DNA from 4 places in the Nostoc cycadae WK-1 genome. Region 3 is predicted to be linked to each of the others. Evidence: predicted binding sites of a transcription regulator. Region 3 holds the regulator's gene; each other region holds the start of a gene.
What was found. Region 3 encodes NtcA, which controls nitrogen genes in cyanobacteria. Its sites were predicted from a motif close to TNTGTANNNNNNNNTACANA; they were not measured.
Positions count from the first base shown of each region.

Region 1 (3,046 bases), on a different contig from region 3:
CTAACCACAAGGGGAAATCACCTGCATACTCTTCAATTAATATGCCAATCAGCCGTTCTAAGGAACCGAAAGGTGCGCGGTGAATCATTACTGGACGTTTGCGCGAACCATCTTCAGCGACGTACTCTAAATCAAAGCGCTCTGGTAAGTTGTAGTCAACTTGCACTGTTCCCAGTTGCCATTCTCTTTCCAACGCATCTTGGAAGATAAAGTCAAGCTTCGGCCCGTAAAATGCCGCTTCGCCAATACCTTCAAAATGATCCATTCCTAGCTGTTCCACAGCGCGGCGAATCGCACCTTGAGCTTTTTCCCAAGCTTCATCGGAACCGATATATTTATCACTAGCTGGGTCGCGGAAACTGAGTCTAGCTTTGAAGTTCTTCAATTGCAGACTCTTGAATACCGATAAAATCAAATCCACTACATTGAGGAATTCTGCGTCTAACTGTTCTGGAGTGACAAACAAGTGGGAGTCATCCACAGTAAAGCCGCGCACTCTAGTTAAACCGCCTAATTCCCCTGACTGTTCGTAGCGGTAGACAGTACCGAATTCTGCCAAGCGCATCGGTAGTTCCCGATAAGAACGCAACTCGCTCTTATATATTTGGATGTGGAAGGGACAGTTCATCGGCTTCATAACAAAGCCTTGCTCAAGTGCAGCGGCGGCTTCATCTTCTGCCATCAAGGGAAACATATCTTCTTTATACTTTTGCCAGTGGCCAGAAGTTTTAAATAAATCAACTCTGGCAATGTGGGGAGTCACTACAGGTAAATAACCGCGTTTAAGTTGCTCCTGCTTCAGGAAGTCTTCTAAAACACTCCGCAATACAGTACCCTTGGGAGTCCACAAGGGTAAACCTGGCCCCACTTGGTCTGAAAAGATAAATAATCCGAGTTCTTTGCCGAGTTTGCGGTGGTCACGACGCAGTGCTTCTTCTTTGCGACGTTTATATTCAGCTAGTTGTTCGGGAGTTTCCCAAGCAGTACCGTAAATACGCTGTAACTGTGCTTTGGTTTCATCCCCACGCCAATAAGCACCCGCAACGCTTTCTAAATCAATGGCTTTGGGGTTCAAATCTTGAGTATTTTCCACATGAGGCCCGGCGCACAAATCCCACCATTGATCACCTAAGTGATAAATAGTAATGGGTTCTTTCAAATCTGCCAGAATTTCTAATTTATAAGGCTCGTTAATTTCCTTAATGCGGCGTTCGGCTTCTTCCCGGCTGACTTCTTCTCTAGTTACTGGCAATTTGCGATTGATAATCTTCGCCATCTCTTTTTGGATGGCTTTCAAGTCTTTGTCAGTAAATGGCTCTGGACTGTCGAAGTCGTAGTAAAATCCATTTTCTATCCAGGGGCCGATTGTAACTTGCGCCTTGGGAAACAGCTTCTGCACTGCCATTGCCATCACATGAGAAGTTGTGTGGCGAATCTTTTTTAAATTCTCTGATTCGCTAGTACGGGGTAGCTTAATTTTTTCTGGTTGTTCTGCTTGATGTATATCTTGATTAGGCGACATTGGCTGCTGAACCATTGGCGAAGTGATTGCAAAAAGTAATTTATTAGTTAAAGTGCCGAAAAACTTACCCAAATATAACATCTGGTCATCTTTCAGCTTGACAGACTTTTAGCTGCACTGGATGCACTCTAGCATTCTCTGAAGTCTGAAGTATGAAACTTGATCTTAGCTTGCAGATAGCATTTTCTTTTGTCTACAGTCTTTAGCCTTAACTTTTCAGGGTAAAGGTATTATGTCTTGATTGTTAAAATTTAAATTTTGTAACTACAACGACAGATTTATTTAACTTTTTTTCTAAAGACATAGCATACAATAATATTAAGTTTTGTAAAAAACGTTAATATTAATTAGAAAAATAGAAGTATCCTTCAGATCTATGCAAGACTCAAATTTACCAGGGACTGAGTTGCTAAAAACTGTATTAGAGCCTTTGTTACAAGACTTTCAATATTGGTTTACGCGATCGCGCAACCTTTTAGAAACTGAGCAACTCTCATTTATGAGTCACCAAGAACAATCTGACCTGCTGTTACGAGTCAAGCAAGCACAAGCAGAATTAAATACAGCAAAAATGCTATTTACTGCCACTAATCAACAAGTCGGAATTGATATGACAACTTTAATGCCTTGGCATCAATTGGTTACGGAATGCTGGAAGGTAGCAATGCGTTTCCACCAAGAAAAAGAAAATTAAAGTGTAGTGACTAATTGCCTCTAGCGATATATGACGAGATTCGCATAGATACTATATAATCCTTAATAAATTTTTTATTAACAAATAATGTATCCTATGCTACCGTAAATTGAATAGCCTTTGATAAATTTTTCCAATATTAATCAATAATAAACTCACCAAAAGTGCGTTAAACATTTACACCCGCTGAGATTCCTAGCATCAGCGAAGCTTTTCAGTATAAGGTTTTTAAACTTGCTGCTCCTGGAGGAAAACCATATTATGTTGCACCTACTCTACATTCTTGCTTTTACGATTCTTGCTTGTATCGCGGTTGCTAATTTAATTCGCAATCTAGTCATGTTTAGTTTTGACCGAGAACGAAATTATCCAGTCAGATCTTCTGCAATGGGGAATCAAGGTTATCTTTCTGCCAAAAAATCAGTTCCCCATCCAGAATTGTTAGATAGCGCTGGCAATATTATTAAAGAACCACTGTTAGTTATGCGCTCAATTAACGTTGAAGATGCTAGACAACAGCTAGATGCTATTTACGAAGCTTCTCCCGGACACAAGAGTGAAAATCACGAAAAATAGTAGATAAAGTATAAAGTCTCTAAGAAGAAAGATTTTATACTTCATCATTGATACTTGATTATTAAAGATTACGCTTCGATAACTACCCGGAGATTGCCACGTTTTTTAGCTACGCGGCAAGCCGTAGTATTACCAGAACGCTCAAATTCTAAATCTAGAATTGTCGTGCCAACGCGCAAATTGTGAAATGACAGCTGATTAATCGACTCTGGTAAAGCGGGGTCGATAATTCGTAAGCAGTTATTTTGTGCGTC
Region 1 is NZ_DF978423.1:427,884-430,929, forward strand. Features, by position in the region: gene thrS (threonine--tRNA ligase) at 1-1,537, opposite strand, end outside; gene NCWK1_RS06115 (DUF2605 domain-containing protein) at 1,899-2,216, shown strand; gene NCWK1_RS06120 (DUF2973 domain-containing protein) at 2,478-2,792, shown strand; gene NCWK1_RS06125 (amylo-alpha-1,6-glucosidase) at 2,861-3,046, opposite strand, start outside.
Region 1: a site for NtcA is predicted at 1,780-1,799, ahead of NCWK1_RS06115 (DUF2605 domain-containing protein). Genes of this name have one in related genera too.

Region 2 (3,046 bases), on a different contig from region 3:
ATTATTCGATATAGTTGAAACCATTTTTCCGCCTAGCTTTATGAATCCCGTTTGGGAATTTCAAACTTTTGGTGCATTAGTCGAAAGAGTACCTGTGAGTTTGATTGGTTTGGCATTAGTGTTTTATGGTGAGCTACATGCCCGATCTAAGTGGGAATTCTTAACTTTAAGATTACTATCTTGGATCAGTTTATTGTTAGCGATAATTTTTATATTGCTTATTCCTGTTGGTATTAGTAATACAGTCAGACTTAGTAAGCAAAGTTATAATCAAATTAACAATTTATCTCAGCAACAAATATCGCAAGCTGAACAAGTTGAACAGCGACTTAGCCAAGCTAAACCAGAACAAATCGAAACTTTTCTCAAAAGCCAAGGCCGTTCAGTAAATGCAAGTAATCCTCAAGAATTAAAAGAAAAAGTTTTATCAGAGGTTTCTCAAGCTAAAGAGAAAATTAAACTACAAGCTCAAGCTAATCAATCGACTCAGCGGTTAAATTTACTAAAAAATTCTGTGAAATGGAATCTGGGAGCTTTAGTGACATCTGCTTTATTTTTCATCTTTTGGAAAACAACTAATTGGGCAAGAAGTAAGTGAAATAGCAGGTGAAAAATTTATAAGCCTTGTATGGGCTAGTTTTTATCATCTGTAGATGTCTGAAACTGTAATTGAAATTCAGTAAAGCAAAAAACTAGGGTAGGCAATTTAAATTGCCTACCCTAGTTTAATGAATACAAGACTTGACTAAATTAAACTTTTGCGAGTTCTGGTGTAGGACGCTTGCTGTTGCGAATATTGGTAATTGCTTCAGCATAATCTTTGGCGTTGAATACAGCGGAACCAGCAACAATGGCATTAGCGCCTGCTTCTAAAACCTGCCAAGTATTGTTAGCTTTCAGTCCGCCATCAACTTCAATCCAGGGGTTGAGTCCGCGCTCATCGCACATCTGACGCAGCTTTCTGATTTTAGGTATGACACCAGGAATGAAGCTTTGACCACCAAAACCAGGGTTAACACTCATAATTAGAACTAAATCACAAAGTTCTAGTACGTACTCAATAAATTCTAGTGGTGTGGAAGGATTGAGTACTACTCCTGCTTGTTTACCAAGTTCTTTAATTTGACCGAGAGTGCGGTGTAAGTGTGGTGAAGCATTATGTTCAGCGTGAACAGAGATAATATCTGCACCTGCTTTAGCAAAGCCTTCTACATACTTTTCTGGTTCCACAATCATCAAGTGGACATCCAGAGGTTTTTTAGTAACTGGACGAATCGCCTCCACAACCAGAGGGCCTATCGTAATATTAGGTACAAAACGACCGTCCATTACATCAACATGAATCCAATCGGCTCCAGCTGCGTCTACTGCGCGAATTTCATCACCCAGACGACTAAAATCGGCTGATAGTATAGATGGAGCAATTACAATGGGCTGTTCAGATCGGTTTTGGGTCATGGCTAGTGGGTTTTTAAGCGTCCTCGTCTGTAAGCATTGTAACAAAATACTGTAACAAAATATTGAGTAATTCTCTTGAATTTAATCTTGCTTTGTCAGGTAAAGGCCATAAGCAGCTTATCTATTGAAGCCAGCAGAGAAGACAGAGAAAATTACAAATGACCGATGAATATTGACCATTGACTATTAATTATGAACAAAAAACTAAGTTGGCTAATTTGGGGTTTGAGTGCTTCTTGTTTGAGTGTACCTGTATTGGCTTCAGGATTAGAAACTTCTTTAGGAACAAATGGGATTGATGCTTTAAAACTACATCAACCTCCTTACAATTTAACTGGTCACAAGATAGCCATTGGTCAAGTAGAAATCGGTCGTCCGGGAATGTTTGGTTGGGATAAAGCCGTCTCAAAAAATCGCGCTATATCTCTAGCAGCAGTTTTCTTACGCAATGGCCCCGCAAAATCAAATACTGGTGTTGACCCCCACGCTTACAATGTTGCTGGGATGATGGTGAGTAGAGATAAGGGTTTACCTGGGGTAGCACCAGGAGCCAGACTGTATTCTTCTGCTGTCGGTTCTACGAAAAACATGGGTCAGCCAGAAGAGTGTTTATCAGCACAACACATTGCATTACAAAATGGTGGTGATATCCGCGCAATTAACTTTAGCTTTGGTGAACCCCTCAATCGTGATCCACGCGTGGATGCTGTTCTAGATGGGAATGCTTTGTTAACGTTGTGTGTTGACTGGTCGAGTCGGGTTCACGATGTTTTGTATGCGATCGCAGGCAATCAGGGTAAAGGGGGTATTCCGATTCCTACAGATAATTTTAATGGAGTTAACGTGGCTTTTTCATCCCGTCGCGGGGGAATTTTTAATAAAGTAGATGTTTCTAACCTGGCAGGGGTGAATCAGGGAGCTAGTGGAAGGTTAGCAGGAAAAGAATATAATCTGGATGGTCGTCGCGCCATCAGTATAGTTGCGCCAGGTAATAATATTCCGTTGCTGAATCCTGACGGCAAAATTAATAAAGCGACAGGTACAAGTTTTGCTGCACCTCATGTTACGGCTACAGTTGCTTTGTTACAGGAATTTGGCGATCGCCAACTCCGCACAAAAAAACCTAATTGGAGTGTTGATAGCCGCCGTCATCAAGTGATGAAAGCAGTTTTGCTCAACTCCGCCGATAAAATCCAAGACAGTGGTAATGGCTTGCGCTTGGGGATGTCACGGACACTGATCGATAAACAGAATCAAAATTGGTTAGATTCTGATGCTTATAAAAACCCACAAATTCCCTTAGATGCTCAAATGGGTGCAGGACATTTAAATGCGTTTCGCGCTTATCAACAATTTAGCGCTGGACAATGGCAACCTGCAAAGACTATCCCCGCAATTGGTTGGGATTATCGCCAAGTTGCGGCGGGGAATAGTGTTGATTATCAGTTAACAAAACCGTTAAAGCAGGGGAGTTTTGTTGCTATTACCCTTAGTTGGGATAGATTGGTCGAGTTGAGCGATCGCAATCAAAACGAACAGTTTGATGTGGGCGAAACTTTTAGCGATAAGGGTTTGAATAATCTCGACC
Region 2 is NZ_DF978425.1:1,706-4,751, forward strand. Features, by position in the region: gene hpsJ-A (HpsJ-like protein, cyanoexosortase A-associated) at 1-598, shown strand, start outside; gene rpe (ribulose-phosphate 3-epimerase) at 751-1,458, opposite strand; gene NCWK1_RS08195 (S8 family serine peptidase) at 1,651-3,046, shown strand, end outside.
Region 2: a site for NtcA is predicted at 1,485-1,504, ahead of rpe (ribulose-phosphate 3-epimerase). Genes of this name have one in related genera too.

Region 3 (3,046 bases):
CTTTCACGAAAGTTCGTTTGGCAACGCGATGACTGTTTTTGACTTGGGCGTAGCTGTAATAGCTTTTCTTTTCCAAAAGGAAATAACACCCTTGAGTCTAAATTTTTTAGGGGAATTGAGGATACTTCAACTGCTGAATGTATCACCTGGGACTTTTCAGACATCCTCTTAGGAGGATACTAGAAACTGAGGCCTGTTTTGCTGGGTTGACCACAGTATTTAGAAAAATCATGTTTGACAGGAAAGAATACATGGGTCAGTCGCCAGAATTCTCTCATTGAATCTTGGGGTACTGGCGGATGAATAAACTATGAAACACTACACCAAATTGAAAATTTGCTGGTGCTTCTAGGTAACAGATATTTTTCCCCAAGGATTGATTTTGACTCTGAATTGTGAATTGTGAATTCTTCTTTAAATCAACAAGTGCGTTTCCTGCATAAAAAATTGTCTGCTATTCCTGAAGATATTCTCAAGATATAATGAATTTTTTTGCAAAAAACCTGATGAATAGGAGTTTGTAAGTACTTATAACAACTACTAGCTAAAAAGGTGAAAAATTATGTATCATTATGAACAAATAACTCTGATGTTTGGTATTTGAGTATAGGAAAGTACAGAAAGGTTGACGGTGATTTATTGATTTTTCAGGTGTATTCTTAGGTAATCAGTTTATTTGTTTTTCCGGCATTGGGTAGGGGAAGGGAGATGATCGTGACACAAGATAAAGCCCTAGCAAATGTTTTTCGTCAGATGGCAACTGGCGCGTTTCCGCCTGTTGTGGAAACGTTTGAACGCAACAAAACGATCTTTTTTCCGGGCGATCCTGCTGAACGAGTTTATTTTCTTCTTAAGGGTGCTGTAAAACTTTCCAGGGTATACGAAGCAGGAGAAGAAATAACAGTAGCGTTGTTACGGGAAAATAGTGTTTTTGGTGTGTTGTCTTTGCTGACAGGAAATAAGTCGGATAGATTTTACCATGCTGTTGCATTTACACCTGTAGAATTGCTGTCAGCACCAATCGAACAAGTAGAGCAAGCACTAAAGGAAAATCCAGAATTATCAATGTTAATGCTGCGGGGTCTGTCTTCGCGGATTTTACAGACAGAGATGATGATTGAAACTCTAGCTCACCGAGATATGGGTTCCAGATTGGTGAGTTTTTTATTAATTCTTTGTCGTGATTTTGGTGTTCCTTGTGCAGATGGAATCACAATTGATCTGAAGCTATCTCATCAGGCGATCGCAGAGGCAATTGGTTCTACTCGCGTGACGGTCACTAGGTTACTTGGTGATTTACGTGAAAAGAAAATGATTTCTATTCATAAAAAGAAGATTACTGTGCATAAACCTGTTAGCTTAAGTAGACAGTTCACTTAAACAAGAATGTCAGCAGTCAGAACAAAAACGTTATTCATTCTGAATTTGGGCTGACTGACGACTGAATTCTTTGTTGTTCAAAGCAATTGGAGGTAGTGGAGTTGGCAATTATTGTGTTTTTGCAGATAATACCCATAGCTGGAGTTAAATCATAAATTGATGAATCTTCGCTATTGCCAATCATCCATCCTCCACAGACAATGCTCGAAAGTAGTAGGCTGTATCTGGAACCATTTCGGTAGCTGAAGATGACCACCGGGTACATCCTCATAGCGGCAATTTTAATTTTGGGAGGCGTAATTGCCACTGTGGGCGATCGCATTGGCACACGGGTTGGCAAAGCACGCCTCTCACTATTCAAGCTTCGGCCAAAAAATACGGCGGTAGTGGTGACTATTTTCACTGGGGGCTTAATTTCGGCTTCCACTCTAGGAATTTTGTTTGCAGCTGATGAAGGATTGCGTAAGGGAGTTTTTGAATTAGAAGATATTCAAAAAGACCTGAGAAACAAACGAGAGCAACTTAAAACCGCAGAAACGCAAAAAAGCCAAGTAGAGAAAGAGTTAAGCCAAGCGAGAGTTGAACAAACCAAAGCGCAACAAGATTTACAGATAATTAATAAATCGTTGCAAGCGGCAAATGCTAAACAACGAGAAACGCAAGCAAAACTCAACCAAACTATTAGCCGCCAAGCCCAAACACAGGCGCAACTGCAACGCACTCAAGGGCGCTTGAATCAAGTAGCAACTCAATATCAACAAGCCAGATCAGAATTACAAAACGTTTACAATCAGAGAAAAGCCCTACAAGTGGCGGTAGGACAATTAAAGGCAGAACAACAAAGATTGTACGCAGAGGCGAAAAAGGCAATTGATGAAGCGAAAGCAGCCATTACAAAACGCGATCGCGAACTCGCCAACCGCCAAGAAATTATTGAAAAACGCGATCTCAAAATTGCCCAACTAGATAAACTCATTCAAAATCGTAATTTAGAAATTACTGCACGAGAACAAGTTATTGCCACACGGGAATCTCGCCTCAAAGAACTAGAAAGACAACAGGATTATTTAGAACAGGAAGTAGCCAGACTAGAAAAATACTATCAGTCTTATCAAGACCTGCGTTTAGGCAAGTTGGCTTTGGTTCGTGGTCAAGTTTTGGCTGGTGCTGTGATTCAAGTTAAGCAAGCTACTGCTGCGCGTCAGGCGGTGTTGCAACTTTTAGGTGATGCTAACCAAAATGCGATTTTTCAATTAACTGAACCAAGTGCAAAACCAGAAAATACCCAAATTCTGCGTGTGACTCCAGAAAGAGTTGAGCAGTTGATTAGACAAATTAGCGATGGTAGAGAATATGTTGTGCGAATTTTCTCCGCAGGCAATTACGTCAGAGGCGAAAAACAGATAGAATTCTTTGGAGATGCTGCACGCAATATATTAGTCTTTGCAGGAGGAGAGGTATTAGCTAGTACCAGTGCTGATCCTAGAAGTATGTCATCTTATGAGCTACGGCAAAGGCTAGATTTACTTATTTCTGCTTCCCAATTTCGGGCTAGGAATGCTGGTATTGTGGAAAGTGTGCAAGTAGATGGAACTTTTTTGCGATTTATCAACCAATTAAGACAATACGATCAGCCTTTAGAGATTAAAGCGATCGCCTCAGAAGA
Region 3 is NZ_DF978433.1:15,815-18,860, reverse strand. Features, by position in the region: gene ntcA (global nitrogen regulator NtcA) at 709-1,380, shown strand; gene NCWK1_RS18910 (DUF3084 domain-containing protein) at 1,629-3,046, shown strand, end outside.

Region 4 (3,046 bases), on a different contig from region 3:
CATTGGTGGCTTAATTGGTTTATTCTTCGGTCGCAACAGTGTTGACTTAATTGCTATTAACCCCGACACCGATTTACAAATGACCGTCAATCAAAATTTGTTGGTCTCAGTTAGATAGTTGTTAGTCAAGAGTCAATAGTAAAAATGAACTTTTTGACCATTGACCATTGACTATTGACTAATTGGCAACCAAATAATAAACGTAGTTCCCGGTGTATCGGGGGATGTGATCGCAGAATTAATTGCTGGGCTGAAAATTTCTATTTCACCTTGCATTTGCTCAATTAATTGTTTAGCGATCGCTAATCCTAATCCTGTACCGGGAATTTCTGTTTGTGCTTGTACACCTCGGTAATGTCTTTCGCCCAAATGTGTTATGTCTTCTTGGGGAATTCCCGGCCCAGTATCACTAATAGCAATACCGATAAAATTTTCTCTTTCTTGCCCTACTTGGATGAAAATTTTGCCGCCTTTGGGGGTGTATTTCAAAGCATTATCAATGATATTGCTTAAGACTTCTTGTAAAGCTTTAATATTGGCACGCACCAAGGGTAAGTTTTTGGGAATTTCTGTTTTTAATTTGAGATGGCGTTCTTGAGCGATCGCTTTTGCTGATAGTAATAATGGTGCTAATAAATCAGCTAAAGAGCAATCAGTTGCTTTTTCTCCTGTGCCTGGTAATAATAAAATCGGTTTGGGTTCTGTTTGGACAGTAGCTTCCACAAATACTTCATTTTCGGGTAATGCCAGTGGTGCTAAATCTAATTCTGTCCAGTCAATAACCTGCTCAAATTGTTGCAATAATTCTTGCAGGCGATCGCTTTCTCTCACAATATTCGCTCCCACGTCTCGGTTAGGATCACCTGGACGCAGTCTTTTAAATAGCAATTTGCCAAAAGTCCGCAATGCAGTCAAAGGATTGCGAAATTGGTGTAATAAATTATCTAATAAATCTCGCTGCTGTTCTTGGAGAACTTGTTGTTGGTGTAACTGTTGTTGCAACCATGCTCGACGCTGATCTAAAACACAAGCGATCGCCAAAGTCTGAACTATCTTTTTAATAGTACTTTGTTCTTGTTGATTCCAAGCTCGGTCTTCTCTACAAGTCACCAGTAATCCCATCATGACACCCTCATGAACCAGGGGTCGAACAATTTGGTGTCCACTCAGCAAATACTCTTCTTGAAAATCTGGCTGTTCAGTATCCGTGGTTTCGACCTCTGGTGATGCAGTCGGAGATTCTGTAGCTGCTGTCAATAACCGTTTTTGTTGTTTGGGCAGTAGCAAAATATTACTAATTTGTAATTGTTTGCGTGCTTTTACCTCAGTATTCTCCTCTCCTGGTGGTAATCCTGCTGTTTCTGGATAAACCACTACAGGAATCAGTTTCGCCTCAGTTGTTGGAGCTTCTACCAATTCTTGTGTTAAATAAACCACACTTAAAGAGGCTCCCAACCCTTGGGCTAACAATGCAATTTGTTCTCGGCATAAAGCCACAAAATCTGAACTAGCAGACATTAACATTTTTCATTTCTTGCTTAGGATCACAGGTTTTGAGGGAATTTTCAAGAATCAGCTTGATTCTAACTCTGTTTTCATCAAGCTTCACTAAAGCTGTTTAAATAATGGTATAGATAAAGAAATCCTGTACTTTACTAGTTTTGTGATTTATTTGTCTTCAAAAAAATTATTTTTGTTGTATCAAAAGTTTATAAACTATTGATTTTTTGAACTAGAACTTTTATAATTACGACGGATTTTGTAGCTATCACTACAATCTAATAGCTTGAAAGAGGAGGAAAATAGGTTGGCAAGGAGACGGAAAAGGAAGAGTCGTCGTCGCCAGGAAGGACGGCGGATTTTAGAGCATGTGCCTCAATATAGCATCGAAAGCGGCGAAGAAAAACCTGTGACAGCAGCAAGAAAATTCATTCAAGCTGAAGGGATCTTGCCACCAGCTCTGCTACTCGTAAAGCGAAATGAACACACAACAGACAGATATTTCTGGGCAGAAAAGGGTCTGTTTGGCGCTCAATACGTAGAAGAAAACCATTTCTTGTTCCCCAGCCTACGAACATTAGAAGCTCCGGCTGGTTCAGAAACTGTGGCATTAGCTGCTCGCTGAACTTTAAGTGGTTATCTTACGTGCTGAATGTGTTCTGAATATTCATTTAACTGGCAAAGTTGATCAGTTTATGCAAAATTTTCAATTTTTTTTAAATTTGGGTCTGATTTGCCAGTAGAGGGTAAAGGGTAGGGTAGTCCAGGCGGTTGGACAAACAACTCTCATCAAGCCGTATAGGTTTGTGTGAGTTGAATTATCAATGTAATATTCATCAGGGAGTTAGAAAGAGTGATACAGAGCGTTCAAAAGTGAGAGTCGCAATGCGCTTTCCTTTTGCAGGCTAGGTTACAAGATACCTTTTTCTCTACAGCAGTTCGTTATAGAGAAAATTTACATCACAACAATCCTCTTTCCTACTCCCTATTGTTTATTTCCTCTCGCTCATCACTAGAGGAAATGTAAAAAAACTCAAATTTAATCACTCAGCTTTAAGTTGAGTGCTTTCTGTAACTCAATCAGTTCATCTCGATGGGCAGTTACAGTAATCTTACTGGGGGAGCTTGGTTCGCCTTGATTAGCTTTTTGCAGATGAAGCAACACCTTCTCAGTTCTTCCTGCTTTTTTCCAATAGAACACGCCACTCAACGGTGATAACAGCACTATTCCTAGAAAATAACTGCTGATGTTAGGAAACAGCAGTGATAAAACAAAGGATAAACAAATTAAACCTACTGTTGCCAGTAGCGTCAAAAAAATTGCTAAAAATAAGCTGGGTTGGACAAAACCCTCAAAAATAACTTGATTTTTATCTCGGTCTACCGCTGCCACTCGGTAAGACCGCGAACGGAAATAATCCTGTAATTGAGGCATTAATACAGCTTCGTCTTGCTCAGATACCAGTTGTGCAGTTTTTGTCCGGTCTTTAGTTGCAGCACGAATAAAGAAAAATAGCCCAACTGATAACAATAAGGTGAGCAGCAA
Region 4 is NZ_DF978423.1:74,622-77,667, forward strand. Features, by position in the region: gene NCWK1_RS04650 (S-layer homology domain-containing protein) at 1-118, shown strand, start outside; gene NCWK1_RS04655 (sensor histidine kinase) at 172-1,524, opposite strand; gene NCWK1_RS04660 (DUF3155 domain-containing protein) at 1,808-2,125, shown strand; gene NCWK1_RS04665 (cofactor assembly of complex C subunit B) at 2,540-3,046, opposite strand, start outside.
Region 4: a site for NtcA is predicted at 1,759-1,778, ahead of NCWK1_RS04660 (DUF3155 domain-containing protein). Genes of this name have one in related genera too.